DNA from 4 places in the Pseudacidovorax sp. DMC4 genome. Region 2 is predicted to be linked to each of the others. Evidence: predicted binding sites of a transcription regulator. Region 2 holds the regulator's gene; each other region holds the start of a gene.
The links. Region 2 encodes sigma-54, which starts transcription at its own class of promoters, with help from an activator protein. Its sites were predicted from a motif close to TGGCANGNAANCTGCTTT; they were not measured.

Region 1 (7,477 bases), on a different contig from region 2:
GCCAGCAGGGCCTGCACCGCATCCGCCTGGCCGCGCCAGGCGGCCAGCATCAGCGGCGTGTTGCCATGGGGGCCACGGGCCTCGGGGCCGGCGAGGCCCTGCTGCGCGAGCCAGGCGGCCAGGGCCGGCGCCACGGGGCGGGCGGATGTGGCCGGGGGTACGGCGTGCAGCTCGGCCGGGCGTGCGGCAGCCTGTGCGTGGGCGAGCCAGGCCGCGTGGCCGCCGATCAGGTCCACCACTTCGGTGAAGCCGAAGTCCGCGAACATCTGCGCCCAGGTCTGGCTGGCGCGGCCGTGGTAGCAGTAGATGAGCACGGGCCGGCGGCGGTCGGTGCGCAGCAGCAGGGCGTCCTGGTTGTCGCCGCTGAGGCGCAGCGCGCCGGGCAGGGCGTCCTGGGCATGGTGGACGGCGTCGCGGGCGTCCAGCACCAGCGCCTGGGGATGGCGCTCGCGCCAGGCGGGCAGTTCGGCGGCGGTGATGCGGCGGTAGGTGCGTTGTCCGGTCATGGCGGCGGGGAGGCAGGGCTTCGGTGGGGATAGGGCGGTTCGGTGCGGATGCGCTCGTCGTGCAGGGCCCGGCCGACGCTGAAGTGGTAGAGCACCTGCCACTGCGCTCCGGCGACGGGCTCGGCTGGCAGGCCGACGAGGGCATGCACCTCGTCGTCGAAATAGCAGCCGATGCCGGTGCCGGCCAGGCCGGCAGCCTCGGCTTCCAGGTACAGCACCTGGCCGGCCAGGCCGGCTTCTCGCAGCAGGGCGCGGTAGCGGGCGGGCTCGGTGCGCAAGGGGGCCAGGTCGGCCAGCAGGGCGATGACGAACACCGCGTGCGCGCCCAGGGCCTGGTGGCAGCTGAGGGTGCGCAGCGCGGCCGGCAGGCCGTCGTGCAGGGCCAGGCGCCACAGGGGCAGCGGTGCCGCGTCCACGCGCTGCCAGTCCAGGTGGGGCAGGGCGGCGTGCAGCGCGGGCGGCGCGTCATCGCCAGCGCCATCGGCGCCGCGTGGCAGAAGGTAGGCGCCGGGCGCGAGCCCGTCGACACGATGGGCAAAGAGCACGGCCTGCACGGCCGGCGGCTGCGCCACGGCGTCCCAGGGGAGCACGGCCGTGTCGCCATGGCGGGGCTGCAGGGCGCCCAGCAGGGGCCAGAGCCGCTGCGCCGGCAGCCGGGCCGTAGGGTCGAAGCGCTGCGCGCTGCGGCGACGGCGGATCAGCGATTCGGCGTCCGCCGGGGCCCTCTGCACTGCGGTCGGCGCAGGGACTGCCGCGTCTGGCGCGGCCTTGCCGGTCGGCGCAGGCGGTGCGGCCTGCGCGCGCGACGCGCGGGCGGCTTCGCCGATCACGGGCCAGCGGTACATGGGGTACGCGTCGAGCCGGTTGGCGCGGCCCTGCCAGTCGTCCAGGCCGTGCCAGTGCGCTTCCAGCGGCGCGCCGAAGTCCAGGGCCAGCAGCAGCTCGGGCTCTTCGAGCTCGGCGTCGCCGAAGTCCCCGGGCCGGTCCAGGCCCAGGCAGCGGGCGATGGCCTCGTGGCCGGGGCGCAGGTCGTGCAGGCGCCAGCCCAGCAGGGCGGCGGCGTAGCGCAGGGCGCCCAGCGCATGGCCGACATCGAGCTGGCAGTAGCGGAAGGCGCGCTCGCCGTACTTCCAGGCTTCGCGCCAGTGGATGGAGGACAGGCCCACCGCAAGGGCGGGGGCCGTGCCGGGCGCAGCGGCCAGGCTGGCGCGCTGCTCCAGCGCATGCAGCTCGGGGGTGTAGTGGTGCAGGCCGTCGGGCAGGCCCGCCACGCCGCGCGCCAGCAGGTAGCCCTCGGTGGGATGCAGGTTGCCGCTGGAGGGTGTGCAACGCACGGCCCAGCGGTCAGGGCCGGCCTGCTTCCAGGCCGACAGCGCCAGGCTCAGCTCGAAGAGCAGGCCCAGGCTCTCCAGCGTGGGAGCGGCGGGCGGGAGGGCGCCGGGCGCGAAGAGCGCGGCCCAGGGCGTTTGCCGCCGGGCGGCGGGCAGCGGCAGCGCCACCTGCGGGGCGCCGGCATAGCGGCGGAAGGGGTCGGGCTGCGCGTCCCAGTCCAGCGTCTCGGGGCCGGCCGCATAGCGCTGCGGCCGGTGCTTGGTGCGCGCGTGGTAGGCCAGGAGGGGCATGGGTGTCTCGCGCGCAGGGTCTTCAGGCGCTCAGCCGCCGCGCATGGCGCAGCAGCTCGCGCGCGCGGTCGGCCGCCATGTCCGCCGCGGCTCGGCCATCGGGCGCGCAGGGTACGGCGCTGGCGCCCATCCGGCGCAGCAGGGCCATCAGCTCGGCGCGGCCGCTGGCGGCGGCCTGCATCAGGCAGGTGAGGCCGTCGTCGTCCGCGTGGTCGATGTCGGCCCCGGCCTCCAGCAACTGCACGATGGTGGCGGGCCAGCCCTGCAGGCAGGCGTACCAGAGGGCGGTGCGGCCCTGGTCGTCCTCGGCATCCACCGGCACGCCGCGGCCCAGCAGGACGGCGGTGGCCGACGCGTCGCCCAGCCAGGCGGCGCGCATGAGGGCGGTCTCGCCGTCCTCGGCGCGCGCGAAGGGGCCTGGAAAGCCCTGCTGCGCAAGCCAGTTGGACAGCGCAGCGACGGAGGCAGACCCGGCCCGCCGCGGATGCAGGCGGGCGATGGGCGCCTCGTCCGCGAGGACGCAGGGCCCGTGGGCAGGAAGCGGGGCAGGCATGGCGGTGCCGTGCGGGTTCAGACCGGCCGGTTCTCGTTGGGGTTGCGCACCGGCCCCATCAGCGCCAGGCCCTCGGCGTAGGTGATGGTGTCGAAGGTGACGTCGAACTTCAGCGCGGCATCGGCCACGGCGTCGAGCTTGCCGGCGGTGTCCTTCTTCTTGAGGTCGCCCTTCTCCAGGTAGAGCAGTTCCAGCATCTCGTTGTAGACCGTGTTCTCCAGGATGGGCAGCACGTAGAACATGGCGCCCTTGTAGGGCACCTGGTACTTCTTCGACAGGTCGATGTTGTCGCAGAAGAGGAAGTACTTGCCGCCGGCGCTGAGCGTGTCGCCCAGCGTCTCGGCCACGTCCTTGAGCGACTCGAAGGACAGCAGCCAGCCGCAGAAGAAGGGCAGGTGCTTGTCGCCGGTGGTGGCCACGGCCATCACCTGGTCGCAGGTCAGCTCGGGCGGGCGGGCCTCGTCGGCCAGCTTGGCCGAGAAGCGCAGCGCCAGTTCGCCGCGGAAGCCGAAGCGGCCCAGCTTGTGGGTGGGCGCCTTGAGCACCGGGTTCAGCAGGCGGCCTTCGGCTTCGAGGCGCGCGAAGGCGGTGTCCTGGATCTCGGTCTGGGTGGCCGTGGCGGTCATGGGGCTTCCTTGAGGGTGGTGAGGGAAAGGGGGTGCTGGGGCGCGGTCCGGGTGTCGGTGTTGCGCATCCAGTCGGCGGTCTTGAAGAAGGCGGCCATCAGCTCGGCCTGCAGCGCGGCGTCGGCCCCCACGGCCTGCAGGGCGGCCTGCATGCAGGCCAGCCAGGCGTCGCGCTCCGCCGCGCCGATGGCGAAGCCGGCGTGCCGCATGCGCAGCCGCGGATGGCCGCGCCGGGCGGAATAGTCCTTGGGGCCGCCCAGCCATTCGCGCAGGTAGAGCACCAGCACCGCCTTCGTCGCGCTCAGGTCGGGCTCGTGCATGGCGCGGATTCGCTGCGCGCCGGGCGAGGTGTCCATGTGGCGGTAGAAGGCCTCCACCAGCCGCGCGATGGCTGCATCGCCGCCCAGGCGCTCGTAGTGCGTGTTGTGCGGCGACGGGGCCGTGGGAATGGACGGGGTCATGGTCTGCGTTCTGCAATCGGCGTACCAGCGCCCTGGCGCGCGACAAGGCAGCCAAATGCGACAGGCTGCTGGGCGGTGTGCGGCGCAACGCCGCCGTTTTCGCGACGCGCGATGCAGGGTTTGTCGCGAACCGTACAAGCCCCGCGTCGGCCGCCGACGCAGGGGGCGAATGGGCCTTTCTCCCTCTGGAGAGTGGACTTTCGGAGGGATTCCATGCCGGTCGAAGGGGCATGGCATGGAAGCTGCGAAGAGGGGGTGCGCGGACACAAGTCCGGCCGATGCGTGACCCCGACAAGAAGAGCTACAGCAGGACCACGACAGGCTGACATGGGCGCGGCTTTCTGCAACGCAACCTTTCAACCCTTCACTCTCACTGGAGTAATCGCAATGTCCAAACTTCGGCAAATCGCCTTCTACGGCAAGGGCGGCATCGGCAAGTCCACCACCTCCCAGAACACGCTGGCCGCGCTCACCGAGCTGGGCCAGAAGATCCTGATCGTCGGCTGCGATCCCAAGGCCGACTCCACCCGCCTGATCCTGCACGCCAAGGCCCAGGACACCATCCTCTCGCTGGCGGCGGAAGCCGGTTCGGTGGAGGACCTGGAGCTCGAGGACGTGATGAAGATCGGCTACAAGGACATCCGCTGCGTGGAGTCCGGTGGCCCGGAGCCGGGCGTCGGCTGCGCCGGCCGCGGCGTGATCACCTCGATCAACTTCCTCGAAGAGAACGGCGCCTATGACGGCGTGGACTACGTCTCCTACGACGTGCTCGGCGACGTGGTGTGCGGCGGCTTCGCCATGCCCATCCGCGAGAACAAGGCGCAGGAGATCTACATCGTCATGTCCGGCGAGATGATGGCCATGTACGCGGCCAACAACATCTCCAAGGGCATCCTGAAGTACGCCAACAGCGGCGGCGTCCGCCTGGGCGGCCTGGTGTGCAACGAGCGCCAGACCGACAAGGAACTGGAACTGGCCGAGTCGCTGGCCAAGATGCTGGGCAGCCGGCTCATCCACTTCGTGCCGCGCGACAACATCGTGCAGCACGCCGAGCTGCGCCGCATGACGGTGATCGAGTACGCACCCGAGTCCAAGCAGGCCGAGGAATACCGCCAGCTGGCCCGCAAGGTCCACAACAACGCCGGCAACGGCACCATCCCCACGCCCATCACCATGGACCAGCTGGAAGACCTGCTGATGGAGCACGGGATCATGAAGCAGATCGACGAGTCGCAGGTCGGCAAGGCCGCGGCCGAACTGGCCGCCTGATTCCAGGCGTGCAAGCCCGGGCCCCGCGCGGCGGGGCCCGGCGCCGCCCCCTTCCCATCCTTACGGAGCATCCCCCATGACCGCCACCGTTGAAGAGCGCAAGGCCGCGAACAAGGCCCTGATCGATGAAGTGCTGAAGGCCTATCCCGAGAAGATGGCCAAGCGGCGCGCCAAGCACCTGGGCACCTTCGAAGAAGGCAAGCCCGACTGCGGCGTGAAGTCCAACATCAAATCCCTGCCGGGCGTGATGACCATCCGCGGCTGCGCCTACGCCGGCTCCAAGGGCGTGGTCTGGGGCCCGATCAAGGACATGATCCACATCAGCCACGGCCCGGTGGGCTGCGGCCAGTACAGCTGGGCCGCGCGCCGCAACTACTACATCGGCGTCACCGGCGTGGACACCTTCGTCACGATGCAGTTCACCTCCGACTTCCAGGAGAAGGACATCGTCTTCGGCGGCGACAAGAAGCTCGACAAGATCATCGACGAGATCCAAGAGCTGTTCCCGCTGAACAAGGGCATCTCGATCCAGTCCGAATGCCCCATCGGCCTGATCGGCGACGACATCGAGGCCGTCAGCAAGAAGAAGAGCAAGGAGTACGAAGGCCACACCATCGTGCCCGTGCGCTGCGAAGGCTTCCGTGGCGTGAGCCAGTCGCTGGGCCACCACCTGGCCAACGACGCCATCCGCGACTGGGTGTTCGACAAGGCCGACCCCGACAAGCGGCCCGACTTCGTCTCCACGCCCTACGACGTGGCCATCATCGGTGACTACAACATCGGCGGCGATGCCTGGTCCAGCCGCATCCTGCTGGAAGAGATCGGCCTGCGCGTGATCGCCCAGTGGTCGGGCGACGGCACCATCGCCGAGCTGGAGAACACGCCCCGCGCCAAGCTCAACGTGCTGCACTGCTACCGCTCGATGAACTACATCAGCCGGCACATGGAAGAGAAGTACGGCATCCCATGGGTGGAGTACAACTTCTTCGGCCCCACGATGATCGAGAAGAGCCTGCGCGAGATCGCCAGCCACTTCGACGACACCATCAAGGCCAACGCCGAGAAGGTCATCGCCAAGTACCGTCCGCTGATGGATGCCGTCATCGCGCGCTACAAGCCGCGCCTGCAGGGCAAGAAGGTCATGCTGTACGTGGGCGGCCTGCGTCCGCGCCACGTGATCGGCGCCTACGAGGACCTGGGCATGGACGTGGTGGGCACCGGCTACGAGTTCGGCCACAACGACGACTACCAGCGCACCACGCACTACATCAAGGACAGCACGCTGATCTACGACGACGTGACCGGCTACGAGTTCGAGCACTTCGTCGACAAGATCAAGCCCGACCTGATCGGCTCCGGCATCAAGGAGAAGTACGTCTTCCAGAAGATGGGCGTGCCCTTCCGCCAGATGCACAGCTGGGACTACTCGGGCCCCTACCACGGCTATGACGGCTTCGCCATCTTCGCCCGCGACATGGACATGGCGATCAGCTCGCCGATCTGGGGCCTGACCAAGGCGCCCTGGAAGTCCTGATCCCCGCCTGCGCAACGCCGCGGCCCGCGCGCACCCCGTGCGCGGGCCGTCCGAGCCGCCCCACGACCTCTTTTCCATCGGAGCCCGCCATGCCCCAATCCGCCGACAAGATCCTCGACCACGAACTGCTGTTCCGCGAGCCGGAATACCAGGACATCTTCAAACGCAAGAAGGAAGAGTTCGAGTTCAACCACCCCGACGACAAGATCAAGCAGGTCATCGAGTGGACCAAGACCGAGGACTACAAAGAGAAGAACTTCGCCCGCGATTCGCTGACCGTCAATCCGGCCAAGGCCTGCCAGCCGCTGGGTGCGGTGTATGTGGCCAACGGCTTCCACAAGACGCTGTCGTTCGTGCACGGCTCGCAGGGCTGCGTGGCCTACTACCGCAGCCACTTCAGCCGCCACTTCAAGGAGCCCACCTCCTGCGTCAGTTCCTCGATGACCGAGGACGCGGCGGTGTTCGGCGGCCTGAACAACATGATCGACGGCCTGGCCAACGCCTATAACCTGTACAAGCCCGAGATGATCGCCGTCAGCACCACCTGCATGGCGGAAGTGATCGGCGACGACCTGGACGCCTTCATCAAGAACAGCAAGCAGAAGGGCAGCGTGCCCGAGGCCTACGACGTGCCCTTCGCGCACACCCCGGCCTTCGTCGGCAGCCACATCACCGGCTACGACAACGCGCTGCTGGGCATCCTCAAGCACTTCTGGGACGGCAAGGCCGGCACGGCGCCCAAGCTGGAGCGCGTGCCCAACGACAGCATCAACTTCATCGGCGGCTTCGACGGCTTCGTCGTGGGCAACATGAAGGAGATCCGTCGCATCTTCAGCCTGTTCGGCGTGAAGGCGAACATCATCTGCGACCCATCCGAGACCTGGAACACGCCCACCGACGGCGAGT
Region 2 (7,477 bases):
TTCAAGCCGGGCGACGACTGCTGGCCCACCGACCCTGACAACCCCGCCAGCAAGGCCTTCTACAACGGCGACTACATCCAGGACATCGCCGACGACTTCCTGGCGAAGAAGACCGTCCGCGCCGACGACCGCGAATTCACCGCCAACGGCGACGTCAACGACACCGAGAACATCCGCCAGTTCGCCGTCGCCTACCTGCGCAACGAGCAGGACAAGGACCTGCAGGCCTTCAAGCTGCGCTTCGACCAGTACTACCTGGAGTCCAGCCTGTACACCAGCGGCCGGGTCGAGGCGACGGTGAACAAGCTGATCGAGGCCGGCAAGACCTACGAGCAGGACGGCGCCCTGTGGCTGCGCTCCACCGACTACGGCGACGACAAGGACCGGGTCATGCGCAAGAAGGATGGCACATACACCTATTTCGTGCCCGACGTCGCCTATCACATCGCCAAGTGGGAGCGCGGCTTCCACAAGGTGGTCAACATCCAGGGCACCGACCACCACGGCACCATCGCCCGGGTGCGCGCCGGCCTGCAGGCGGCGGGTGTCGGCATTCCCGAGGGCTACCCCGACTACGTGCTGCACACCATGGTGCGCGTGGTGCGCGGCGGCCAGGAGGTCAAGATCAGCAAGCGCGCCGGCAGCTACGTCACGCTGCGCGACCTGATCGAATGGACCAGCACCGACGCCGTGCGCTTCTTCCTGCTCAGCCGCAAGCCCGACACCGAATACACCTTCGACGTCGACCTGGCCGTGGCTCAGAACAACGACAACCCGGTCTTCTACGTGCAGTACGCCCATGCGCGCATCTGCTCGGTGCTGGACAGGGAAGGCGTGGACGCCGCGGCGCTCAAGGGCACCGAACTGGCGCCGCTGGCCACCGAGGCCGCCCAGCCGCTGATGCTGCTGCTGGCCAAATACCCTGAGATGCTGGCCGCCGCCGCGCGCGACTTCGCGCCGCACGACGTCACCTTCTACCTGCGCGAACTGGCCGCGGCGTACCACAGCTATTACGACGCCGAGCGCATCCTGGTGGACGACGTGCCCACCAAGCGCGCCCGCCTGGCGCTGGTCGCCGCCTGCGCGCAGGTGCTGGCCAACGGCCTGTCGGTGCTGGGCGTCAGCGCGCCGCGCAAGATGTGAGAGCCCGCACAATCCCACCCCGGCGCGCCGGTGGCGCTGCAGCAGCAAGGCAATCCATGAGATCCAGACAACAGGGCAATTTCGCCATCGGCCTCATCGTCGGGCTCGTGCTCGGCCTGGGCGTGGCGCTCGGCGTGGCGGTGTACGTCACCAAGGTGCCGATCCCGTTCATGACCAAGACCCAGCCCCGCGCCGCCGAGCAGGACGAGGCCGAGGCCCGCAAGAACCGCGACTGGGACCCCAATTCGCCGCTGTATGGCAAGCAGCCGTCCAAGCCGCCGGCCACGCCGGGTGCGCCGGCCGGCGGCAATCCGCCCGTGACCACCGCCCCGCCGGTGCCGGCCATCGCCGCCCAGCCTGGCACCCCGCCCCAGGCCGCCACGCCGCCGACGGCCGTCACGCCGGCCATGCCGCGCGCGCCGCAGGCAGCCAATCCGCCGCCCTCGGCCGATCCGCTGGGCGACCTGGCCCGCGCGCGCGCCGGCCTGCCCGCCAGCGGCGGCGATGCGGCGTCCGACCCCTTCGTGTACTTCGTGCAGGCGGGTGCCTTCCGCACCAGCGACGACGCCGAGGCCCAGCGCGCCAAGCTCTCGCTGATGGGCGTGGAGGTGCGCGTCACCGAGCGTGAGCAGGCCGGCCGTCCCGTCTTCCGGGTGCGCGCGGGTCCGTACAGCAAGAAGGACGACGCTGACCGGCTGAAGGAACGACTGGACGGCGCCGGCTTCGACGCCGCCCTGGTGCGCGTCCAGCGCTGAGTGCCTTGCCCTGTTGCCGTCGGGCGCGGCAGATCGCCGGAACTCGCTGCCGCCCGACGTGCTCTGTGTCTGCATCCCTGTTGGAGAAATCGCTTGAAACGTCGTGACTTTTCGCTGGCCGCCGCGGCCGTGACGCTGGCCCCCCTGGCCCCCCTGGCGGCCCATGCCCAGACCCCCGCCTCCGCCTTCAAGGCCGGCAAGGACTACGTGACGCTGGGCAAGCCGGCCCCGGTCGATGCGCCGGCCGGCAAGGTCGAGGTGGCCGAGTTCTTCTCGTACAACTGCCCACACTGCGCTGCCTTCGAGCCCAAGCTCGAACCCTGGATCAAGAAGCTGCAGCCCTACGTGGCCTTCCGCCGCATCCCGGTGCCCTTCGTGGGCAACGACGTCGAGACCAAGCAGAAGCTCTACTACACGCTCGAGGCCATGGGCAAGGTCGACGAGTTCCAGATGAAGATCTTCCAGGCCATCCACGTCGACCGCCAACGCATCTTCGGCGACGCCGCCGTGATCGAGTGGGCCGGCAAGCAGCCTGGCCTGGACGCCAAGAAGTTCGAGGAAACCTTCAAGTCCTTCGGCGTCGCCGGCAAGGCCAAGCGTGCCAGCCAGATGACCGAGGCCTACCAGGTGGCCGGCGTGCCCGCCTTCGGGGTGGCCGGCCGCTACTATGTGGACGGCGACTTGGCCGGTTCGCTCGACCGCGCCCTGCAGATCGTGGAGGCCCTGGCGGCCGAATCGCGCAAGGGCTGAGCCGACGCCCCGCCCCAGCGCCCCGGCCCGCTTCGGCGGGCCTTTTCATTGCGGGTGTGCCGCGCGCCCTGCCGACGGTGCGCGCTACCGGAATGCAAGCGCGGGACATTCACCGCGGCCGCCGGTTTGAGACAAAGCCGGGCCTACAATCAAGAGCAAGTTCCGTGCCTTTATGACCCATCCCTCGCACTCCACGATCTCCCTTCCCTGGCGCCGCCTCGGCCGTGCCATGGTCCTCGTGGCCGCGCTGGGCCTGGCCGCCGCGGCCCAGGCCGAGAAGGCCGACCGCAACCAGCCGATGAACATCGAGGCCGACTCGCTGCGCTATGACGACCTGAAGCAGACCAGCATCTTCACGGGTCGGGTGGTGGTCACCAAGGGCACGCTGCTCATCCGCGGCACCCGCGTCGAGGTCCGGCAGGACCCGGAGGGCTACCAGTACGGCGTGGTCACCGCCGACCCGGGCCAGCGCGGCTACTTCAAGCAGCGCCGCGATGGCGGCAACGACGAGTGGATCGAGGGCGAGGGCGAGGTCATCGAGTACGACGGCCGCGCCGACACCGTCAAGTTCATCCGTCGCGCCGTCATGCGCCGGCTGACCGGCACCACCGTCACCGACGAGACCTCCGGCCCGCTGATCACCTACAACCAGACCAACGACACCTTCACCGTCAATGGCGCCCCGCCGCCGCCGGGCGGCACCCAGCAGCCGGGCGGCCGCGTGCGGGCCATCCTGTCGCCGCGCAGCACCGAGCCCACGCAGGTGCCGGCCCCCGGCCCGCGCACCGGCGCGCCGCTGCGCCAGAGCGGCTCGCTGTCGGGCCAGAACGGGGGCAGCCGGTGAGCGTCGCGGTGCCGGCGGGCGGCAGCCGGCTGCAGGCGCGTGGCCTGCAGAAGAGCTACGGCAGCCGCAAGGTGGTCAAGAACGTCTCGCTCGACGTGCAGAAGGGCGAGGTCGTCGGCCTGCTGGGCCCCAACGGCGCCGGCAAGACCACGTCCTTCTACATGATCGTCGGCCTGGTGCGGGCCGATGCTGGCCAGATCAGCATCGACGGCGAGGCCGTGGAGCACATGCCCATCCACCGCCGGGCGCGCATGGGCCTGTCGTACCTGCCGCAGGAGGCGTCGATCTTCCGCAAGCTGACGGTGCAGGAGAACGTGCGCGCCGTACTCGAACTGCAGGAAGAAGCCGATGCCCGCGGCCGCATGGCGCCCCTCTCGCGCGATCGCATCGAGCAGCGCCTGTCCGAGCTGCTGGCCGACCTGCGCGTCGACCACCTGCGCGACTCACCCGCCCTGGCCCTGTCGGGCGGCGAGCGGCGCCGGGTGGAGATCGCCCGTGCGCTGGCCACGCAGCCGCGCTTCATCCTGCTGGACGAGCCCTTCGCCGGCATCGACCCCATCGCCGTGATCGAGATCCAGCGGATCATCAGCTTCCTCAAGGAGCGCGGCATCGGCGTGCTGATTACCGACCACAACGTGCGCGAGACGCTGGGCATCTGCGACCACGCCTTCATCATCAGCGACGGCCAGGTGCTGGCGCAGGGCACGCCCTCCGAGATCGTCGACAACGCCGAGGTGCGCCGCGTGTACCTGGGCGAACACTTCCGGATGTAGCCAGGGTGCCTGTTTCCGCGTTCCGTCCTACCGGCATCTCTCCTGTGCTGCCCATGGTTGCGCAATCCGTGGGAGGCCGGCCATGAAGCAGGGCCTGTCGCTGCGCGTCTCGCAGCATCTGGCGCTCACGCCCCAGCTGCAGCAGTCGATCCGGCTGCTGCAGCTCTCGACGCTGGAGCTGAGCCAGGAGGTCGAGCAGATGCTCGACGACAACCCCTTCCTGGAGCGTCTGACCGAGGAGGCGCCGCGCGAGGAGTTCGGCCTGGAGGCGGCCGACGCCCCGGTGCCCCGCGACGAGCGCGAGGACGGCACCGACTACGCCGCGACGGCCAGCGCCAGCAGCACGTCGAGCAGCAGCAGCGACACCGCCGTGGCAGAGGCCGACGCGCCCGCCACCGAGAGCGTCGACGCCGAGCCCGACTGGGACGGCGACGGCACCGTGGAGTTCTCGCCCGACGACAGCGAATGGGGCGGCGACGCCCCGGCGCGCAACAACAGCAGCAGCCAGGACGACGACGAGCGCGCCGACGCCACCGAGCTGGCGCGCAGCCAGGAGTCGCTGCAGGCCCACCTGCACCGCCAGGCGCTGTCGCTGCGCCTCACGCCCGAGGACTCGGCCGCGCTGCGCTTCCTGATCGAATCGCTCAACGACGACGGCTACCTGGAGGATTCGCTCCCGGCCCTGGCCTCGGCCCTGGCCGGCGACGACAACGACGAGTTCGACGAGTTGATCCACCACTTCCAGGTGGCGCTGGGCCTGCTGCAGAGCCTGGACCCGCTGGGCGTGGGCGCGCGCGACCTGGGCGAATGCCTGGCCATCCAGCTGCGCGCCGGCGCCGACGCGGACGACAGCGACGAGGAAGACCAGGTCCGCAAGGTCGCCCTGGCCATCTGCAAGCAGCCCATGGACCTTCTGGCCAAGCGCGACTTCAAGCGCCTGGCCGTGCTCACCCGCAGCAACGAGGACCTGGTGCGCCAGGCGTCGCAACTGATCGCGCGGCTGGAGCCCAAGCCCGGGCGGCGCTTCGTCGATGTGGAGCGGCACGTGATCGTGCCCGACGTCATCGTCACCCGCAGCGGGCGCGGCAGCAACATCAAGTTCCGCGTGCAGCTCAACCCCGACGTGATGCCGCGGCTGCGCGTGCACGACATCTATGCCGGCGCGCTCAAGTCGCACAAGGGCGAGGGCAGCCAGGCCCTGAGCCAGCGGTTGCAGGAGGCGCGCTGGTTCATCAAGAACATCCAGCAGCGCTTCGACACCATCCTGCGCGTGTCCAACGCCATCGTGGAGCGGCAGAAGAACTTCTTCATCCACGGCGAGCTGGCCATGCGCCCGCTGGTGCTGCGCGAGATCGCCGACGAACTGGGCCTGCACGAGTCGACCATCAGCCGGGTGACCACTGCCAAGTACATGTCCACGCCCTTCGGCACGGTGGAGCTGAAGTATTTCTTCGGCTCGGCCCTGGGCACCGAGACGGGCGGCAATGCGTCCAGCACGGCCGTGCGGGCGCTGATCAAGCAGTTCGTGGGCTCGGAGAACGTCAAGAAGCCGCTGTCGGACAGCCAGATCTCGGACATGCTCAAGGAGCAGGGCATCGAATGCGCCCGCCGCACGGTGGCCAAGTACCGTGAGGCGCTGCGCATCGCGCCGGCCAACCTGCGCAAGGCGCTTTAAAGAGCCGCCGCGTTCCTGGCCCGTGCGCGGGCCGGGGCTTCCGATCGGCGTGCCGGCGAATCGCGGTGGCCGGCCACCTCATTTTTTCGGACGACGAAGCCGTGAACGAACTGATCCTTTTCCTGCCCTGCGCCGCCGGCGTGGAAGACCTCCTGGCCGCCGAGGTGCATGCCATCACCGGCCGCAGCGGCGACGACCTGCGGGTGCTGCGCGGCGGTGTGCGGGTGATGGGCGCCTGGCGCGACGTGCAGGCGCTCAACCTCAAGAGCCGGCTGGCGCAGCGGGTGCTGGTGCAGCTGGCGCACCGGCCCTATCGCAGCGAGGCCGACCTGTACGAAGCCGCCTCGGGCATCGCCTGGGAGATGTGGTTCCAGCCGCGCCAGACCTTCAAGGTCGAGCTCACGGCGCAGGGCAGCCCGCTCCAGAGCCTCAACTTCGCCACGCTCAAGATCAAGGACGCCATCGCCGACCGCTTCCGCGCCCGCGCCGGCGGCGTGCGGCCCAGCGTGGAGACGCGCTTTCCCGACGTGCGCGTCTTCGCCCACCTGACGGCCGAAGAGGTCACGCTCTACATCGACACCAGCGGCGAGCCGCTGTTCAAGCGCGGCTGGCGCGTGGACAAGGGCGACGCTCCGCTCAAGGAGACCCTGGCTGCGGCCATGCTGGCCGCCAGCGGCTGGTGGGATCCGGAGACCGGTGCCGTCTCCGACCAGCCGCTGTACGACCCCTGCTGCGGCAGCGGCACCATTCCCATCGAGGCCGCGCTCCTGGCCGCCGGCGTGCCGGCCGGTGCCTCGCGGCGCTTCGGCTTCGAGGCGCTGCTGCTGCACCGCGCCGAACTCTGGCGCGCGATGCGCGAGGAGGCGCTGGCTCCCGCCGACGCGCGCGCTGCGGGCTCGGTGCGGGTCTTTGGCAGCGACGTGTCGCACCGCATGGTCGACTTCGCGCAGCGCAATGCCGAGCGCGCCGGCGTGGCCGACCGGCTGCAACTGCGCGGCGGTGACGCGCTGCAGCGCATGCCCCCGGTCGAGGGCGGCGGCGTGATCCTGCTCAACCCGCCGTATGGCGAGCGCATCGCCGTGGGCGGCGTCGCCGGCGCCAACGCGGGGCGGCGCGGGCCGGGCGGGCGCGAGGTGGCGCAGACCGAATCGGGCGCCGACGGCGGCGATGACTTCTTCCCGCAACTGGCCACGCACTGGAAGCGCAATTTCGCGGGCTGGACGGCCTGGGTGCTCACGCCCGACATGAAGCTGCCGCAGCGCATGCGCCTGAAGGAGTCGCGCCGCGTGCCGATGTGGAACGGCCCCATCGAATGCCGGCTGCTGCGCTTCGACATGGTGGCGGGTTCGGCGCGCACGGCGCCAGCGGCATGACGCCGCGTCAGGGACGCGCGCGGTGAGCCGCATGGCGGCGGACATGGGCGGGCCGGTCTCGTCGGCTGCGGGCGGTGCCGAGGTGGATGCCGCTGCGCAACCCGAAGTGACCGCCGTGGTCATCGACACCAACATCGTGCTCGACCTCTTCGTCTTCGACGATG
Region 3 (7,477 bases), on a different contig from region 2:
TGCCGCATCCTCTTCTGGCGACAACACCGGCAGCCGCTGCTTGAACGCATTGATGCTGCCATGGGCCTGGGCGGTGGGCACGCCGGAGGCCACCGCAAATGCCGCGTTGCGCGCCAGCCATCGGCCAGCCGCGTGGTCCTCCCGGGCGAAGCTGTGATGTGCGACCACCAGGGGTGCCCCCGGCCGGAGCCGCGTGTGCATCTGCTTCAAGGTGCGCAGGCGTTCATCCGCGGTCAGAAAGTGCAACGTCAGCAGGCAGGCCGCGCCATCGAAGGGCCCCATTGGCGCGCTGTCGATGTAGCCCTCGTGCAAGCGCACATGGGGTGCGGAGGCGCCCAGGGTTGCGCGGGCGAGCGCGAGCATTTCGGGGGAAGGATCGACGCCGTCGAAGTGCCAGGCCGGCTGCAACTCGGCCAGGGCCTTCAGTTCCAGGCCGCCGCCCGCGCCCAGCACCAGCATGCGTGCGTCCGGAGGCGCATCCTCGGCCAGCAAGACAGCCGTCATGCGGTGCAGGTCGCGCAGTCCGGGCACGATCCTCGCGGTCCGTTCCGCGTAGCTCGACACAGCCGCGGGATCGGAGAACGGTGTCATCGCAGGTCCCTGCCTCTATGCCGGGGCCAGGGAATCGGGCCAGACCAGCGAGCGATGGACCTGGGCGCCGGCCATGGCGCCGTGGCCCACGGCCAGGGAAACCGAATGTGGCATGCGCGCCACGTCGCCGCAGGCGAACACGCCCGCCACCGAGGTCTTGTTCTCGGCATCCGTGCGCACCTGCAGGCCCATGGGTGTTTCTTCGAGCGCGCAGCCGATGGCCTCTGCCAAAGGACTCGACGGCGAGGTTCGTGACGCCGTGAACAGGCCTGCAAAGCGAAGCACGCGTCCGTCGGCCATCGCCACGTCGGCATGTCCTTCGATGCAGCGGATGGTGGCCTCCTCGATCGTCACGCCACGGCGCTGCAAGGCCGCGCGCGACGCCGGATCCAGTGCCATCGCACCGTTGACGAGCAGCGTCACGCGGCCCCACTCGGTGAGCAGTTCGGCCTGGTGGATCGACAGGGGGCCTGCAGCGATGATGCCGATGCCGCCCTGGTCGAGTTCGTAGCCATGGCAGTAGGGACAGTGGAAGACCGACCGGCCCCACCGCTCGGCAAGGCCTTCGACGTCAGGAAGCCGGTCGGACACGCCGGTGGCCAGCAGGATGCGCCGAGCGCGGTGCGCGCGACCGTCGGATGCCGTCACCGTGAACGCGTCCACGCATCCTGTGAGGGCTACGGCCCGGCCATCGAGCCATGTCAGCGTGGGGTAGGCGCCGAGCTGGCGGCGTGCCTCGGCGGCGATCTCCGCCGGGGGCGCGCCATCCTGACCAAGGAACCCGTGCGAGTGGCTGGCGAAGCGATTGCGCCGCTCGCCCGCGTCGACCACCAGCACGGTCTTGCGCGCCCGCACCAACTGAAGGGTCGCCGCCATTCCTGAATAGCTGCCGCCGATGACGATGACGTCGAATTCCATGATCAAGGCCTTTCCTGCCGAGCCGCTGCATGACGGCGCGCGAAGTCGGCCGCCAGATCGGCGAGAGTGATTTCCGAGAAGCGCTGCAGCAGCAACGCTTCGGCCTGGGCGAAGGTGTCTTCCAGCGCGGCATTCACCGCCTGCTCGACGAGGCAGGCCGGCGCTTCGTTGCGGTGTCCGATGGCGAAGGTGGCGGGCTCGCCCAGGGCTTCGTGCAACTGGCGCAGGGTGACGGTGCGCAGGTCGGCCTGGATGCGCCACCCGCCGGCGTGGCCGCGGTCCGAACTCACGATGCCGGCCTCTCGCAGGTAGGCCATGGTGCGTCGCACGACGACCGGGTTGGTGCCCAGGCACTGCGCCAGCGTTTCGGAGGTGACGGGGCCGTCGTACTCGGCCATGTGCAGCAGCGCATGCAGGACGGAAGAGAGGCGGCTGTCGCGTTTCATGTAACTAATGATGTTTCGTGATGACGTGCCTGTCAAGGCTGGCATGCGCCATTTGCGGTCCAGTGCCGCGCGATGCACCGGTGTCACAGCCTCGTCGATCTCACCATTGCCGGTGCCCGAATGCTCGTCCGGCGGGCGATCCAGGTGGCACGCTGCTTGCATCACATCATGTATCCAAGAATGGATGCCTGAACATGGTGCACGAAGCCTCTACCCCCGACGCCCTGACCCGCCCCTTCGCGGCCGCGGGTTCCGCCCAGGTGCCCGCGCCGCAGCCTGCCCCGGATGGCCGGCCCGAAGCGGCCTGGATCAGCCGCCCGGCCACGCCCATCGCCGGTGCGGCGGGCGGTCCGTTGGGCGGCCTGCGCTTTGCCGTCAAGGACAACATCGATGTCGCCGGCCTGCCCACCACGGCCGCGTGTCCGGCCTTTGCCTACGCACCCGACGCGCACGCCACCGTGGTGCAGCGCCTGCTCGATGCCGGTGCCTCGGTCGCCGGCAAGACCAACCTCGACCAGTTCGCCTGCGGCCTCAACGGCAGCCGCTCGCCCTACGGCGCGGTGCCCAACAGCTTCGATGCGCGCTACGTGTCGGGCGGCTCCAGCTCCGGCTCGGCTTATGCGGTGGCCACCGGGCAGGTGGACTTCTCCCTGGGCACCGACACCGCCGGCTCCGGCCGCGTGCCGGCGGGGCTCAACAACATCGTGGGCCTCAAGCCCAGCAAGGGCCTGATTAGCGCGAAGGGCGTGGTGCCGGCGGCGCAGAGCGTGGACTGTGTCTCCATCTTCGCGCCCACCGTGGCGCTGGCGGCCCGGGTGCTGGCCTGCGCCATGGGGCCGGATGCGGGCGATCCGTACTCGCGGCGCCTCGACCTGGTCCGCACGCCGCTGCCGCCGGCCTTCCGCTTCGGCGTGCCGCAGCCGCTGGAGTTCCACGGCGACGCCCTGGCCGCCGCCGCCTTCGAGCGGGCCGTCGCGCAGCTGCGCGAGCTGGGCGGCGAACCGGTGTCCGTGGACTACACGCCGCTGGCCCGCGCCGCCGGCCTGCTCTACGACAGCGCGCTGGTGGCCGAGCGCTATGCCGCCGTGCGGCCCTTCTTCGATGCGCACGAGGCCGAGGTGATCGAGCCGGTGCGCGGCATCCTGGCGCGTGGCCGCAGCTTCGACGCCGCCGACCTGGTCGATGCGCAGACCCAGCTGCATGCGCTCGGCCAGCAGGCCGCGGCCATGTGGGCCGGCATCGACCTGCTGCTGGTGCCCACCGCACCGACGCACTGCACGCTCGACGCCATGCGCGCCGAGCCGGTGCGACGCAACAGCGAGCTGGGCCACTACACCAACTTCGTCAACCTGCTGGACTACGCGGCGCTGTCCGTGCCTTCTAGCATCCGGCCCGACGGACTGCCCTTCGGCGTGACCTTCATCGGGCCCTGCGGCAGCGACTTCCGCCTGGCCGAGCTGGGCCAGCGCTTCCATCACGCCACGGGCCTGCCGATGGGCGCCACCGGCGGGCCGCTGCCGGCTGCCGAGTCCATGGTCTGGCCGCCGCTGGCCGAGGGCGAGGGCATGCCCATCGCCGTGGTCGGTGCCCACCTCACGGGCATGCCGCTCAACCACCAGCTCATCGCGCGCGGCGCCACGCTGGTCGAGACCACCACCACCGCGCCGCACTACCGCCTGTATGCGCTGCCTGGCACCACGCCGCCCAAGCCGGGCCTGCAGCGCGAGCCTGGCCGCGGCGTGCCCATCGCCCTGGAGGTCTGGAACGTGCCGCGCGCCGAGGTCGGCGCCTTCCTGGCGCAGATCCCGCCACCCCTGGGCCTGGGCAGCGTCGAGCTGGTCGATGGGCGCTGGGTGCACAGCTTCATCTGCGAGGCCCATGCGCTGCAGGGCGCCGAGGACGTCAGTGCGCATGGCGGCTGGCGTGCCTACATCGCCTCGCGCGGCGCCTGAACGCACTGCGCCCTCGCGCCCCGCCTTTCTCATTCCGCCCTTCCTTTCGTTCGTTCGCAGGAGTCTTCGCATGAGCCCAACGCCCTCCTTCCGTCCCTCCCGCCGCCATGTGCTGCAGGCCGGCGGTGCCGCCCTCGGCGCACTGGCCGCGCCCGCCATCGTGCGTGCGCAGGGCGGGCCCAAGCTGCGCATCGGCTACTGGCCGGTGGCCGCGGGCCTGCCCTTCTTCGCCGCGGTGGAGAAGGGCTACTTCAAGGAAGCGGGCCTCGACGTGGAGCCGCTCAAGTTCGCCGGCGCCCAGCAGGTGATGGAGGCCATGCTCTCCGGCCGTTCCGACGGCAGCGCCAACGGCACCGGCAGCGCCAATCTGGGCATCGGCGAGATCGCGCAGCCCGGCCTGTTCAAGATCTTCTGCACCAACCCCAGCAACGCCAAGTACGTGCTGGAGGAGTTCCTGGTGCCCAAGGACAGCCCCGTGAAGAGCGTCGCCGAACTCAAGGGCAAGCGCGTGGCCTCGGGCCCCGGCATCCAGAACGTGACGCTGGCCAAGACCATGCTGGAGCGCGCCGGCGCGGGCGTCATCAACGTCACCGAGCTGCCCATCGGCCAGCATGTGGCCGCCCTGGCCGCCGGCCAGATCGACGCCGTCTACACGCTGGAGCCCACCGGCACCGTGGGTCGGCTCAACGGCACCACGCGCGTGCTCGAAGCCGGCGTGGTGGCCCACTACATCCTGGGCGACCCGATGGCCCCGTGGCACGGCGGCTCGGCCAGCCTGACCACCGAATTCATCAAGAAGAACCCCGACGTCGCCAAGAAGTACATCGCCGCCTACAAGCGCGGCATCGAGCTGGTGCGCAACAACCCGGCCGACGCGCGCCAGTACATGAAGGGCTACACCGCCATCGAGGGTGCGCTCACCAACGAGGTGCCGCTGGCCTCGTACATGCTGCACGACGAGTTCAAGCCCGCCGACATCGCGTACTTCCAGAAGTTCTTCGACCTGTTCACCGAGAAGGGCATCTTCGAGAAGAAGGTGGCCGTGGACGGGCTGCTCTACCGGGGCTGAGTGCCATGAACGCGCCATCCTCCGCCGCGGCGGGCGCCTGGAAGCCGCCCGCCACCGACGTCGCGCCCGCGCTGCCCCGGCCGCCGGTGTGGAACAAGCTGCTGCCGGCCATCGGGCCCCTTGCCCTGTTCGTGCTGTGGGACCTGGTGGTGCGGCTGGGCCTCATCAAGCCCATCCTGCTGCCGCCGCCGCTGGCCACCTTCCAGACCCTGGTCACGGGCCTGGCGGGCGGGCCGCTGCTGAACGACTTTCTGGTCACCGTGTGGCGCACGCTGCAGGCCTTCCTGATCGCCGCGGCGGTCGGCATGCCGCTGGGCGTGCTGCTGGGCAGCAACGAGAAGGCCTACCGCAGCGTGGAGTTCCTGATCGACTTCTTCCGCTCCACGCCCTCGTCTGCGCTGATCCCGCTGTTCCTGATGATCTTCGGCACCTCGGACATCAACAAGGTGGCCATCGCCGCCTTCGGCGCGATGCTGATCGTGGTGTTCAACAGCGCGTATGGCGTCATCAACGCCCGCAAGCAGCGGGTGATGGCGGCCAAGGTGATGGGCGCCACGCGCTGGCAGATCTTCAAGGACGTGCTGGTGTGGGAAAGCCTGCAGCCCAGCTTCGTCGGCCTGCGCTCGGCGGTGTCGATGGCGCTGGTGATCGTCATCGTGGCCGAGATGTTCATCGGCGCCGACAGCGGCCTGGGCAACCGGATCATCAATTCGCAGCAGGTGCTGAACGTGAAGAGCATGTACGCCAGCATCCTGGCGGCGGGGGCGCTGGGCTACGCGCTCAACGTGCTGTTCCTGGTCATCGAGCGCCGTATCGTCCATTGGAGCGGAAGATGAACGCAGTCCTCAACGCCCCCGTGGTCGCCGATGTGCCGATGCCCAAGTTCCGCCCCGGTCCCGCCGGCACGCACATCACCATCCGCGGGCTGACCAAGTACTTCGCCGGCTGGCCGCTGTACGAGGACTTCGACCTCGACATTCCCAAGCACAAGATCGTCTCGGTCTTCGGACCCAACGGCTGCGGCAAGAGCACGCTGATCAACATGATCGCGGGGCTGATCCCCATCGACCGCGGCGAGATCCTGTTCGACGGCAAGTCGCTCAAGGACACCAAGATCGGCTACGTGTTCCAGAACTACCGCGAAGCGATGTTCCCGTGGATGCGCACCATCGACAACATCGCCTATCCGCTCAAGCTGGAAGGCCGCAGCAAAGCCGAGGTGGACCGCCGCATGGAAGAGCTGGTGGCCAGCTTCGACGTCAAGTTCGACCTGAACCGCTTTCCCTACGAGCTCTCCGGCGGCCAGCAGCAGACGGCCTCGATCATGCGGGCGCTCGCCCCCGGCCCCGAGGTGCTGTTCCTGGACGAGCCTTTCTCGGCGCTGGACTTCGAGATGACGCTGTTCATCCGCGAGAAGCTGCAGGAGGTGTTCATGCAGACCGGCACCACCATGCTGCTGGTCTCGCACGACCTGGAAGAGGCGGTGTACCTGGCCGACGAGGTGCTGCTGCTGACCAAGCGGCCCACGCGGGTGGCCGAGATCTTGCGTTACGACGATCCGCGCCCGCGCACTGTGGAGACGCTGAGCCAGCCGAGCTTCGTGGCCATGAAGAAGCAGAGCCTCGAAATCTTCCAGCGCGAAGTGCGCCGCTGACCCACCGCCACCGAACCGCCCATGACGCCTCAACAGATCGAAGCTTATGTGGACGCCGCCGCCGCGGCGCTGGACCTGCCGCTCGCGCCCGAACACCGGGCCGGCGTGCTGCGCTACTTCGCGCTCGCTGCCGACATGGCGGCGCTGACCGAGGCCGTGGACCTGGCGCCGCATGACGAGTCGGCGGTGCGCTTCGAGCCGGTGGCGCCGGGGGGGCAGTCATGAGCGCTGCCCAGCCCTGGTTCGAGGCGGACGCCGCCACCATCGCCGCCGCGGTGCACGCGGGTGAGGCCAGTGCCACCACCGTGGTGCAGTCCGTGCTGGACCGCATCGCCGCCACCGAGGACCGCGTCAACGCCTTCACCGCCGTGACGCGCGAGCGCGCCCTGCAGCGCGCCGCCGCGCTCGATGCCCTGCCGGCCGAGGCCCGGGCCGCGCTACCGCTGGCCGGCGTGCCGGTGGCGGTCAAGAACCTGTTCGACATCGCCGGCCTGCCCACGCTGGCAGGCTCGAAGATCGAGCGTGAGGCGCCGCCCGCCAGCGCAGACGCCCTGCTGCTGCGCCGGCTCGAAGCGGCGGGCGCCGTGCTGGTGGGCGGGCTCAACATGGACGAGTACGCCTACGGCTTCACCACCGAGAACTCGCACGAGGGCCCCACGCGCAATCCGCACGACCTCACGCGCATCGCGGGCGGCTCCTCGGGCGGCAGCGGCGCCGCGGTGGCGGCCGGGCAGGCGCCGATCTCGCTGGGCTCGGACACCAACGGCTCCATCCGCGTGCCGGCCTCGCTGTGCGGCGTGTACGGCCTCAAGCCCACCTTCGGCCGGCTGCCGCGCACCGGCAGCTA
Region 4 (7,477 bases), on a different contig from region 2:
GATGCGCTTGCCGATCACGTAGGCACCCACCAGACCGGCGACGGCGGCGTTGATGTGCACCACGGTGCCGCCCGCGAAGTCGAGCGCGCCCCATTGCCAGATCAGGCCGGCCTTGGCGTTGGTGGCGTCCACCACGTCGGCGGCGGTGTAGGCGTCCGGACCCATCCAGAACCAGACCATGTGGGCCAGCGGGGTGTAGCTGAAGGTGAACCAGATCACCATGAACACCAGCACGCCGGAGAACTTGGCACGCTCGGCGAAGGCACCCACGATCAGGCAGCAGGTGATGCCGGCGAAGGTGGCCTGGAAGGCGGCGAACAGCAGCTCGGGGATGTAGACGCCCTTGCTGAAGGTCGCGCCGGGCGCGAAGGCGCCGGTGGCCGGGTCGAAGATGCCCTTCATGAACAGCCGGTCGAAGCCGCCGATGAAGGCGTTGCCCTCGGTGAAGGCCAGGCTGTAGCCATAGATGCACCACAGCACGACGATCAGCGAGAAGGTGACGAACACCTGCATCAGCACGCTGAGCATGTTCTTGCTGCGCACCAGGCCGCCGTAGAACAGGGCCAGGCCGGGGACGGTCATCAGGATCACGAGCAGCGTGGACACCAGCATCCAGGCCACGTCGCCCTTGTCGATCTTGGGAGCAGGTGCGGCAGCAGCGGCGGCATCGGCCGGTGCTGCAGCGGGTGCTGCGGCGGCGGGCGCGGCCGGAGCGGCGGCTGCAGGCGCAGCGGCGGCCGGCGCGGACGCCGCCGGGGCCTCGGTGCTGGCGGCGGGCGCCTGCGCGAAGCTGGACACGCCAGCCGTAAGGACGCTCAGGCCGAGCGCCAGGGATACAAGGAACTTCTTCATCTTGGTCTTTCTTGTGCCTTCTTCTGCTGCGTCGGTTTAGAGCGCCTCGCGGCCGGTCTCACCCGTGCGGATGCGGACGACCTGCTCCAGGTTGAACACGAAGATCTTGCCGTCGCCGATCTTGCCGGTGCGCGCAGCGCTTTCCACGGCCTCGATGACGCGGTCGACCAGCTCGTCGGCAACCGCCGCCTCGATCTTGACCTTGGGCAGGAAGTCGACGACGTATTCGGCACCGCGGTAGAGCTCGGTGTGGCCCTTCTGGCGGCCGAAGCCCTTCACCTCGGTCACGGTGATGCCCTGCACGCCGATGGCGGAAAGGGCCTCGCGCACCTCGTCGAGCTTGAAGGGTTTGATGATGGCTGTGATCAGCTTCACGATTTCTCTCCTCTGGGATGAACCGGGCGCGGCAGCCGCCGCGCCCACCTGTCGGCTGGCTGGCGCGACCTCAGAAGGTCTTGGTCAGCGTGGCGATGAAGCGTGCCTTGTTGGGCGACTCGCTGTAGGTGAAGGTGCCCAGGCCGATGGCGCTGTAGTCGTAGACGGCGGTGGTGGCCTGGTAGGCATCCTTCTTGTTGGCACCCACGATGGCGCCCGTCAGGCTCAGGCCGCCACCGAAGTCGTAGGTGGCACCCACGTTGTAGTCGACGTAGCTCTTGTAGGGCGTGTTGCGGCGGATGTCGCTGGACAGGTGCGTGTAGCCCACGGCGGCCTTGAGCGTCAGGTTGGGCAGCACGGCCTTGCTGTACGACACGTTCAGATAGCCGGTGCCGCGGCCCTTCCAGCCCGTGGTGCGGTTGCTGGCGAAGCCGAAGTAGTCCTTGGAGACGGTGCTGGAGTACTTGACGGTGAACGAGCCGATGGCGTCGTCGCTCCAGGTGGCGGCGCCGTACAGCTCGGTGGTGTTGCCGTTGCGGTTGCCCGGGTAGATGTAGGTCAGGGCACCGAAGTCGAGGTCGAAGGGGCCGGCCTTGAACTTGTAGCCGCCGTAGATGTCGCTCTCGATGGAATTGCCGGCGAGCCAGTTGACGCTGGAGTTCCAGTTGCCGACGTAGAAGCCGCTTTCGTGGGCGTAGTCAAAGCCGCCCTGGATGGCGGGCTTGAGGGCCTTGGTCTTGTAGTAGCCGTTGTTGCCGATGACGTCCTGGTCCTGGCCCCGGAACTTGTAGTTGGTGGTCAGCGAGATGTTGGCAGTGATGGGCGAGGCCTCGGGGGCAGCGGCGGGCGCCGTCTGGGCGCTGGCCGCACCGGCGGCAGCAGCCAGGCAGAAGGCAATCGTTGCCGTCTTGATCGTGGCCGGACGGATCTTCATCGGGTAACTCCTCGCAAGTGGTGTTCGTTGGAGTTCCCCTCAAAGCAGGGAGCGTGCCAAAAGACAGCCGCGTCCTACGCATGTGAAGTGCTCCACACCCCCACAAGAAAAATTCGCGAGCGCTTCATGCAGGGGCCGGGCTCCTGTTCAATGCATGAAACAGGATCGGTGCAACGCACCAAATCAGGGAGAAGATGAGCGATGAGCCTTTCTTTGGTGCAGACGCGCGCTTTGGTGGCGCTTGAATCGGCGCCAGTCACCGTCGAGGTGCATCTGGCCAATGGCCTGCCCAGCTTCACGCTGGTCGGATTGGCCGATGTGGAGGTCAAGGAGGCCCGCGAGCGGGTCCGCTCCGCCATCCAGAACTCGGGGCTGGCCTTTCCGCACGACCGCCGCATCACGGTGAACCTGGCGCCGGCCGACCTGCCGAAGGATTCCGGCCGCTTCGACCTGCCCATCGCACTGGGCATCCTCGCGGCGAGCGGGCAGATCGATGGGGCGCGACTCGCGGGCCACGAATTCGCGGGTGAGCTGTCGCTTTCGGGTGACCTGCGCCCCGTGCGCGGCGCCCTGGCCACCGCGCTGGCGGCCGAGGGCCCGTCGCCACGCCCCGTCCTGGTGCTGCCACTGGCCAGCGCGCGGGAGGCCGCGCTGGTCCCCGGCGCCGCGGTCTATGGCGCGGCGCACCTGCTCGATGTGGTGCGCCCCTTCCTGCCGCCCGACACGCTGGCGCAGGTGGAAGACGGCCCGGGCTGGGTGCGCATGGTTCCGCCAGAGCTGGCCGGTCATGCGCCCGACGGACCGGACCTGGCGGACGTGAAGGGCCAGGCCGCCGCCCGCCGCGCGCTGGAGATCGCGGCCGCCGGCGGCCACAGCCTGCTGATGGTCGGCCCACCCGGCGCCGGCAAGTCGATGCTGGCGCAGCGGCTGGCCGGCCTGCTGCCACCGATGGACGTGCAGGAGGCGCTGGAGAGCGCCGCCATCGCCAGCCTGGCCGGTCGCTTCGACCCGCAGCGCTTCATGCAGCGGGTGGTGGCCAGCCCGCATCACACGGCGAGTGCGGTGGCGCTGGTGGGCGGCGGCTCGCCACCGCGGCCGGGCGAGATCTCGCTGGCGCACCACGGCGTGCTCTTCCTGGACGAGCTGCCCGAATTCCCCCGCGCCGCCCTGGAGGCGCTGCGCGAGCCGCTGGAGACCGGCACCATCTCCATCGTTCGGGCCGCGCGGCGGGCGCAGTTCCCGGCGCGCTTCCAGCTGGTGGCGGCGATGAACCCCTGTCCCTGCGGCCATCTGGGCTCGCGCCTGCATGCCTGTCGCTGCTCGCCCGACCAGGTGGCGCGCTACCAGGCGCGCATCAGCGGCCCGCTGCTGGACCGCATCGACCTGCATGTGGACGTGCAGGCCATCGACCCGCGGGAGCTGCTGGGCGCCCCCGCCGGCGAGTCGAGCGCCGCCGTACGCGAACGCGTGGCCGCGGCGCGCGCCATCGCGCTGCAGCGCCAGGGCAGTGCCAACCAGGCCCTGGCCGGCCAGGCGCTTGATGCCCATGCCGGCGCCGATGCCGCCGCCCTCGCCTTCCTGCAGAAGGCGGCCACGCGCCTGGGCTGGAGCGCACGGGCCACGCACCGCGCCTTGCGGGTGGCCCGCACCATCGCCGACCTGGCAGGTGCCGAGACCATCGGCGCCCTGCACGTGGGCGAGGCGATGCAATACCGGCGCACGCTGAGCGCGGCGCCCTGATCCGGCCGGCGTCAGTGCCCGGCCGGCGCGCCATGCCCCGGCGCCGCCCGCACCCGCGCCACCTGCGCGGGCAGGTCGGCCCAGGCCGGCGCCTGCGGGGCGAAGCGGGCGCGCATGTAGCCCGCCAGCTCGGCGACCTGCGCATCGTCCAGCGCGTCGCGGAAGGCGGGCATGAAGCCGATGTCCCGCGTGGGCGGCGTGCGCACGCCGTCGAGGATGGTGCGGATCAGGTTGTCGGGCCGGGTGCTGGTGAGCTGGCTGTTGAGGGCCAGCGGCACGTTGGCGCCCAGCAGCGTGGGGCCGTCGCCGTCGTGGTGGCAGGCGGCGCAGGCCGACTCGAACATGCGCTGGGGCGCGCCCAGCAACGCACCCTGCCCGGCCACGGCACGCTGCACCGCCTGCGTGGCGATGGCCTGCGGATCGGCCGCGGGCGCCGGGTTGAAGCTGGCCAGGTAGGTGGCCATGGCACGCACGTCGGTGTCGGGCAGCTCCTGCAGCCCGTGGACGACCTCGGCCATGGGCCCGCCCGCGATGCCGTGCCGCGGCGAATGGCCGTGGCGCAGGTAGGCGTAGAGGCTGTCCGCATCCCAGGGCACGGCGTTGGTGGAGCGGGCCGTGAGGGCCGGCGCCTCCCAGCCGTCGATCAGCGCGCCGGACAGGAAGTCAGCGCCGGCTTTCTCCGCACCCAAGGTGTTGCGTGGGCTGTGGCAGGCGGCGCAGTGGCCCAGGCCGTTGACCAGGTAGGCGCCGCGGTTCCATTCGGCGCTCTGGCCGGCGACGGGCTGGTAGGGCGTGGGGTCGTGGAACAGGCCGTTCCAGCCGGCCATGAGCGGGCGCAGGTTGAAGGGGAAGCGCAGGTCGTTGGCCGGCATGAGGGCCGGACCGCCATCCTCGCGCGCGCCGGCCTTCACCGGCGGCAGGGACATGAAGTAGGCGTAGAGCGCCTGCAGGTCGTCGTCGCTGGTCTTGGCGAAGGCGGTGTACGGGAAGGCCGGGTACAGGTGGCGGCCGTCGCGCGAGATTCCCTCACGCATCGCGCGCTGGAAGGCGGTGAAGGACCAGCGGCCCAGGCCCGTCTCGGCATCGGGCGTGAGGTTGGTCGTGTGGATCGTGCCGAAGGGGGTGTGCATGGCCCGGCCACCGGCATTCGGCAGGCCGCCGTCGGCCGTGTGGCAGACGGCGCAGTCGCCGGCCGCGGCCAGTTGGCGGCCGCGTTCGATGGTCTGGGCGCTGTAGGCGGGTGCGCTGAAATTGACGGGCGCGATGGCCGGCCGCCAGCCGAGCAGGCCCGCCACCGCGCCGATGGCGCCGACGAGCAGGCCGGCAATGAGGGCCGGCCAACCTTTGCGACGCGGGGCGAGGGTCTGGCTCCTTCCCCCGCTGGGGGAAGGCTGGGATGGGGGCTGCGGCGCTCGATCAGGCGACGGCGTGGTGGACTGGCCCCCACCCCCGCCCTCCCCCAGCGGGGGAAGGAGTGAAGACAGCGCCGCCAGCACCTTCTCCGGCGTGAACGGCGGCTCGCGCAGACGCACGCCCGTCGCATCGAAGATGGCATTGGCGATGGCCGCCGTGCCCGGCACCGACGCCGACTCGCCCGCACCCAGCGGCGACTCGCCGGGGCGCGGCATCTGCAGCACCTCGATGACCGGCACCTCGCGGAAGTGCAGGATCGGATAACTGCCCCATTCGCGCGTGGCGACCACGCCGGCTGGCGGCATGCCGGGCAGCGGGGCCTTCACCGGGACCGGCGGCTTGCCGACGCCGGCCGGCTGCGGGGCAGGCGCGAAGCGCACCTCCTCCTTCAGCGCGCGGCTGGTGGTCTGGATGACATTGCCGTGCACCTGGTGCTCGACGCCGGCCGGGTTGACCGTCAGACCCGCATCGTGGCCGACGACCACGCGGCGCACATGCACCTCGCCGGTCCGGCGGTTGACCTCCACGTCGGCCACCCAGGCCGCCCAGGCCGCGCCGAAGCCGGGCCACTTGCTGTGGATGTAGCGGGCGTACGCGAAGCCCTGTCCAAAAAGGATGTCGCCCCCCGGGCCCACCCGGGACTGCACCGGCCGCGAGGGATGGTCCCCATGCGCATCCTCCTGCGGCCCGGTGCGCCAGCGCCAGCCGGCTTTCTGCGCCGTGGCCTGGATCAGCTCGCGCGCCCGCTCGTCGGGCAGGTGGCGCAGACGGAACTGCACCGGGTCCACGCCCGCGGCCGTGGCCAGCTCGTCGATGAAGCTCTCGTGCGCGAAGGAATTGGGCAGGGCCGAAACGCCGCGCAGCCACGAGGCGCGCACGATGGGCGCCATGTCGCGCACCTGCACCCGCAGGTGGTCGTAGGCATAGGGCGGGCGCGCGGTGCGGTCGCCCATCTCGTAGGCCTGGGCCAGCGGCTCCACGGTGCGGGTGAGCAGCAGGGCCAGTGTGGGCGCACCGTTGCTCGGGTAGCTGGTCTGGAAGTCGTAGGCCGCGATGCCGCCTTCGGGCGACAGGGCGCCGGCCACTTCCATCAGTTGGGCCGTGCCCTTGGGCTCCCACAGGTGCTCCTGCTCGCGGCTGAGCTGCACACGCACCGGCGCGCGGGCCGCGCGGGCCAGCAGCGCGGCATCGGCCGCCACGTCGTCGGCGCCGTTGCGGCCATAGCAGCCGGCGGCCTCCAGGCGGACCACGTCGACTTCGACGTCCTGCAGGTCCAGCAGGCGGGCGAGGTCCGCACGCAGCACATGGGGGTTCTGCGTGCCGGCCCAGCAGCGCAGGCGCACGCGGCCGGGTCCGGCGCTGGGCCCGCCTTCGCGGCCGGCGCCCTTCTGGCCGTCACCTGCGCCACGCCCATCGGCGCCGCCCTGGCTGCTGCCGTCGCCGTCGTCCGGCTCCCACTGCGCCACCGCGCATGAAGGCCCGATGGACGCATGCAGCTGGTACGGCCACAGGTAGGTGCGGCGCAGCGTGCCCTCGCCCGCCAGGGCGGCCTCGACATCGCCCTCGTCCACCAGCGTGCGCGTGGTGGCGGGGTTGGCGCGGATGGCATCCGCCACCTTGCCCGCGCCGGCCAGATCGGGCATGCCGGGCCAGGCCTTCCAGCGGACGCGCAGCTCGCGCATGGCCTGCTCGGCGTGTTCCTCGCGCTCGGCCACCACGCCGACGAAGTCGCGGATGACCACCACGGCGCGGATGCCGGGGATGTGGGCGATGGACGACTCGTCCACCGACTCCAGCGTGTTGCCGATGAAGTCGCCATGGTCCGCGCCGGCATAGGGCGGGCGGATCACGCGGCCGTGCAGCATGCCGGGCAGGCGCATGTCGTGCACGAAGGCCAGCTCGCCAGCCAGCTTGGCGGGGATGTCGATGCGCGGCTGCGGCGTGCCGACGATGCGGTAGTCCTCGGGCCGCTTGAGCGGCGCGGCCGGGTCCAGCCGCAGCAGGGTGCGCTGGCCGGCCAGCAACTCCGCGAAGGGCAGCGCCACACCCTCGGCCACGATGCGTCCGCCGTCGATGGCGAGTTCGTCCGCCGGCCGGCCGAGCCGCTCGGCGGCGCGCGCCAGCAGCCAGTGCCGCGCCTGCGCCGCCGCCAGCCGCAGCGGC

Region 1: a site for sigma-54 is predicted at 4,000-4,017, ahead of nifH (nitrogenase iron protein). Genes of this name have one in related genera too.
Region 3: a site for sigma-54 is predicted at 2,101-2,118, ahead of atzF (allophanate hydrolase). Genes of this name have one in related genera too.
Region 4: a site for sigma-54 is predicted at 2,203-2,220, ahead of ACT54X_RS26370 (TorF family putative porin). Genes of this name have one in related genera too.

The regions. Positions count from the first base shown of each region.
Region 1 is NZ_JBQUYR010000014.1:99,923-107,399, reverse strand. It holds gene ACT54X_RS23160 (ankyrin repeat domain-containing protein) at 1-506, opposite strand, end outside; gene ACT54X_RS23155 (nitroreductase family protein) at 503-2,128, opposite strand; gene ACT54X_RS23150 (ankyrin repeat domain-containing protein) at 2,151-2,681, opposite strand; gene ACT54X_RS23145 (hypothetical protein) at 2,699-3,307, opposite strand; gene ACT54X_RS23140 (group II truncated hemoglobin) at 3,304-3,768, opposite strand; gene nifH (nitrogenase iron protein) at 4,156-5,037, shown strand; gene nifD (nitrogenase molybdenum-iron protein alpha chain) at 5,114-6,571, shown strand; gene nifK (nitrogenase molybdenum-iron protein subunit beta) at 6,661-7,477, shown strand, end outside.
Region 2 is NZ_JBQUYR010000006.1:265,413-272,889, reverse strand. It holds gene argS (arginine--tRNA ligase) at 1-1,143, shown strand, start outside; gene ACT54X_RS13440 (SPOR domain-containing protein) at 1,200-1,898, shown strand; gene ACT54X_RS13435 (thiol:disulfide interchange protein DsbA/DsbL) at 1,992-2,648, shown strand; gene lptA (lipopolysaccharide transport periplasmic protein LptA) at 2,821-3,492, shown strand; gene lptB (LPS export ABC transporter ATP-binding protein) at 3,489-4,265, shown strand; gene ACT54X_RS13420 (RNA polymerase factor sigma-54) at 4,348-5,940, shown strand; gene ACT54X_RS13415 (THUMP domain-containing class I SAM-dependent RNA methyltransferase) at 6,042-7,313, shown strand; gene ACT54X_RS13410 (PIN domain-containing protein) at 7,345-7,477, shown strand, end outside.
Region 3 is NZ_JBQUYR010000013.1:95,397-102,873, forward strand. It holds gene ACT54X_RS22160 (class I SAM-dependent methyltransferase) at 1-591, opposite strand, end outside; gene ACT54X_RS22165 (NAD(P)/FAD-dependent oxidoreductase) at 607-1,509, opposite strand; gene ACT54X_RS22170 (Rrf2 family transcriptional regulator) at 1,512-1,955, opposite strand; gene atzF (allophanate hydrolase) at 2,150-3,907, shown strand; gene ACT54X_RS22180 (ABC transporter substrate-binding protein) at 3,978-4,976, shown strand; gene ACT54X_RS22185 (ABC transporter permease) at 4,982-5,812, shown strand; gene ACT54X_RS22190 (ABC transporter ATP-binding protein) at 5,809-6,630, shown strand; gene ACT54X_RS22195 (AtzG-like protein) at 6,652-6,855, shown strand; gene ACT54X_RS22200 (AtzE family amidohydrolase) at 6,852-7,477, shown strand, end outside.
Region 4 is NZ_JBQUYR010000018.1:132,336-139,812, forward strand. It holds gene ACT54X_RS26360 (ammonium transporter) at 1-852, opposite strand, end outside; gene glnK (P-II family nitrogen regulator) at 889-1,227, opposite strand; gene ACT54X_RS26370 (TorF family putative porin) at 1,298-2,155, opposite strand; gene ACT54X_RS26375 (YifB family Mg chelatase-like AAA ATPase) at 2,363-3,901, shown strand; gene ACT54X_RS26380 (molybdopterin cofactor-binding domain-containing protein) at 3,913-7,477, opposite strand, start outside.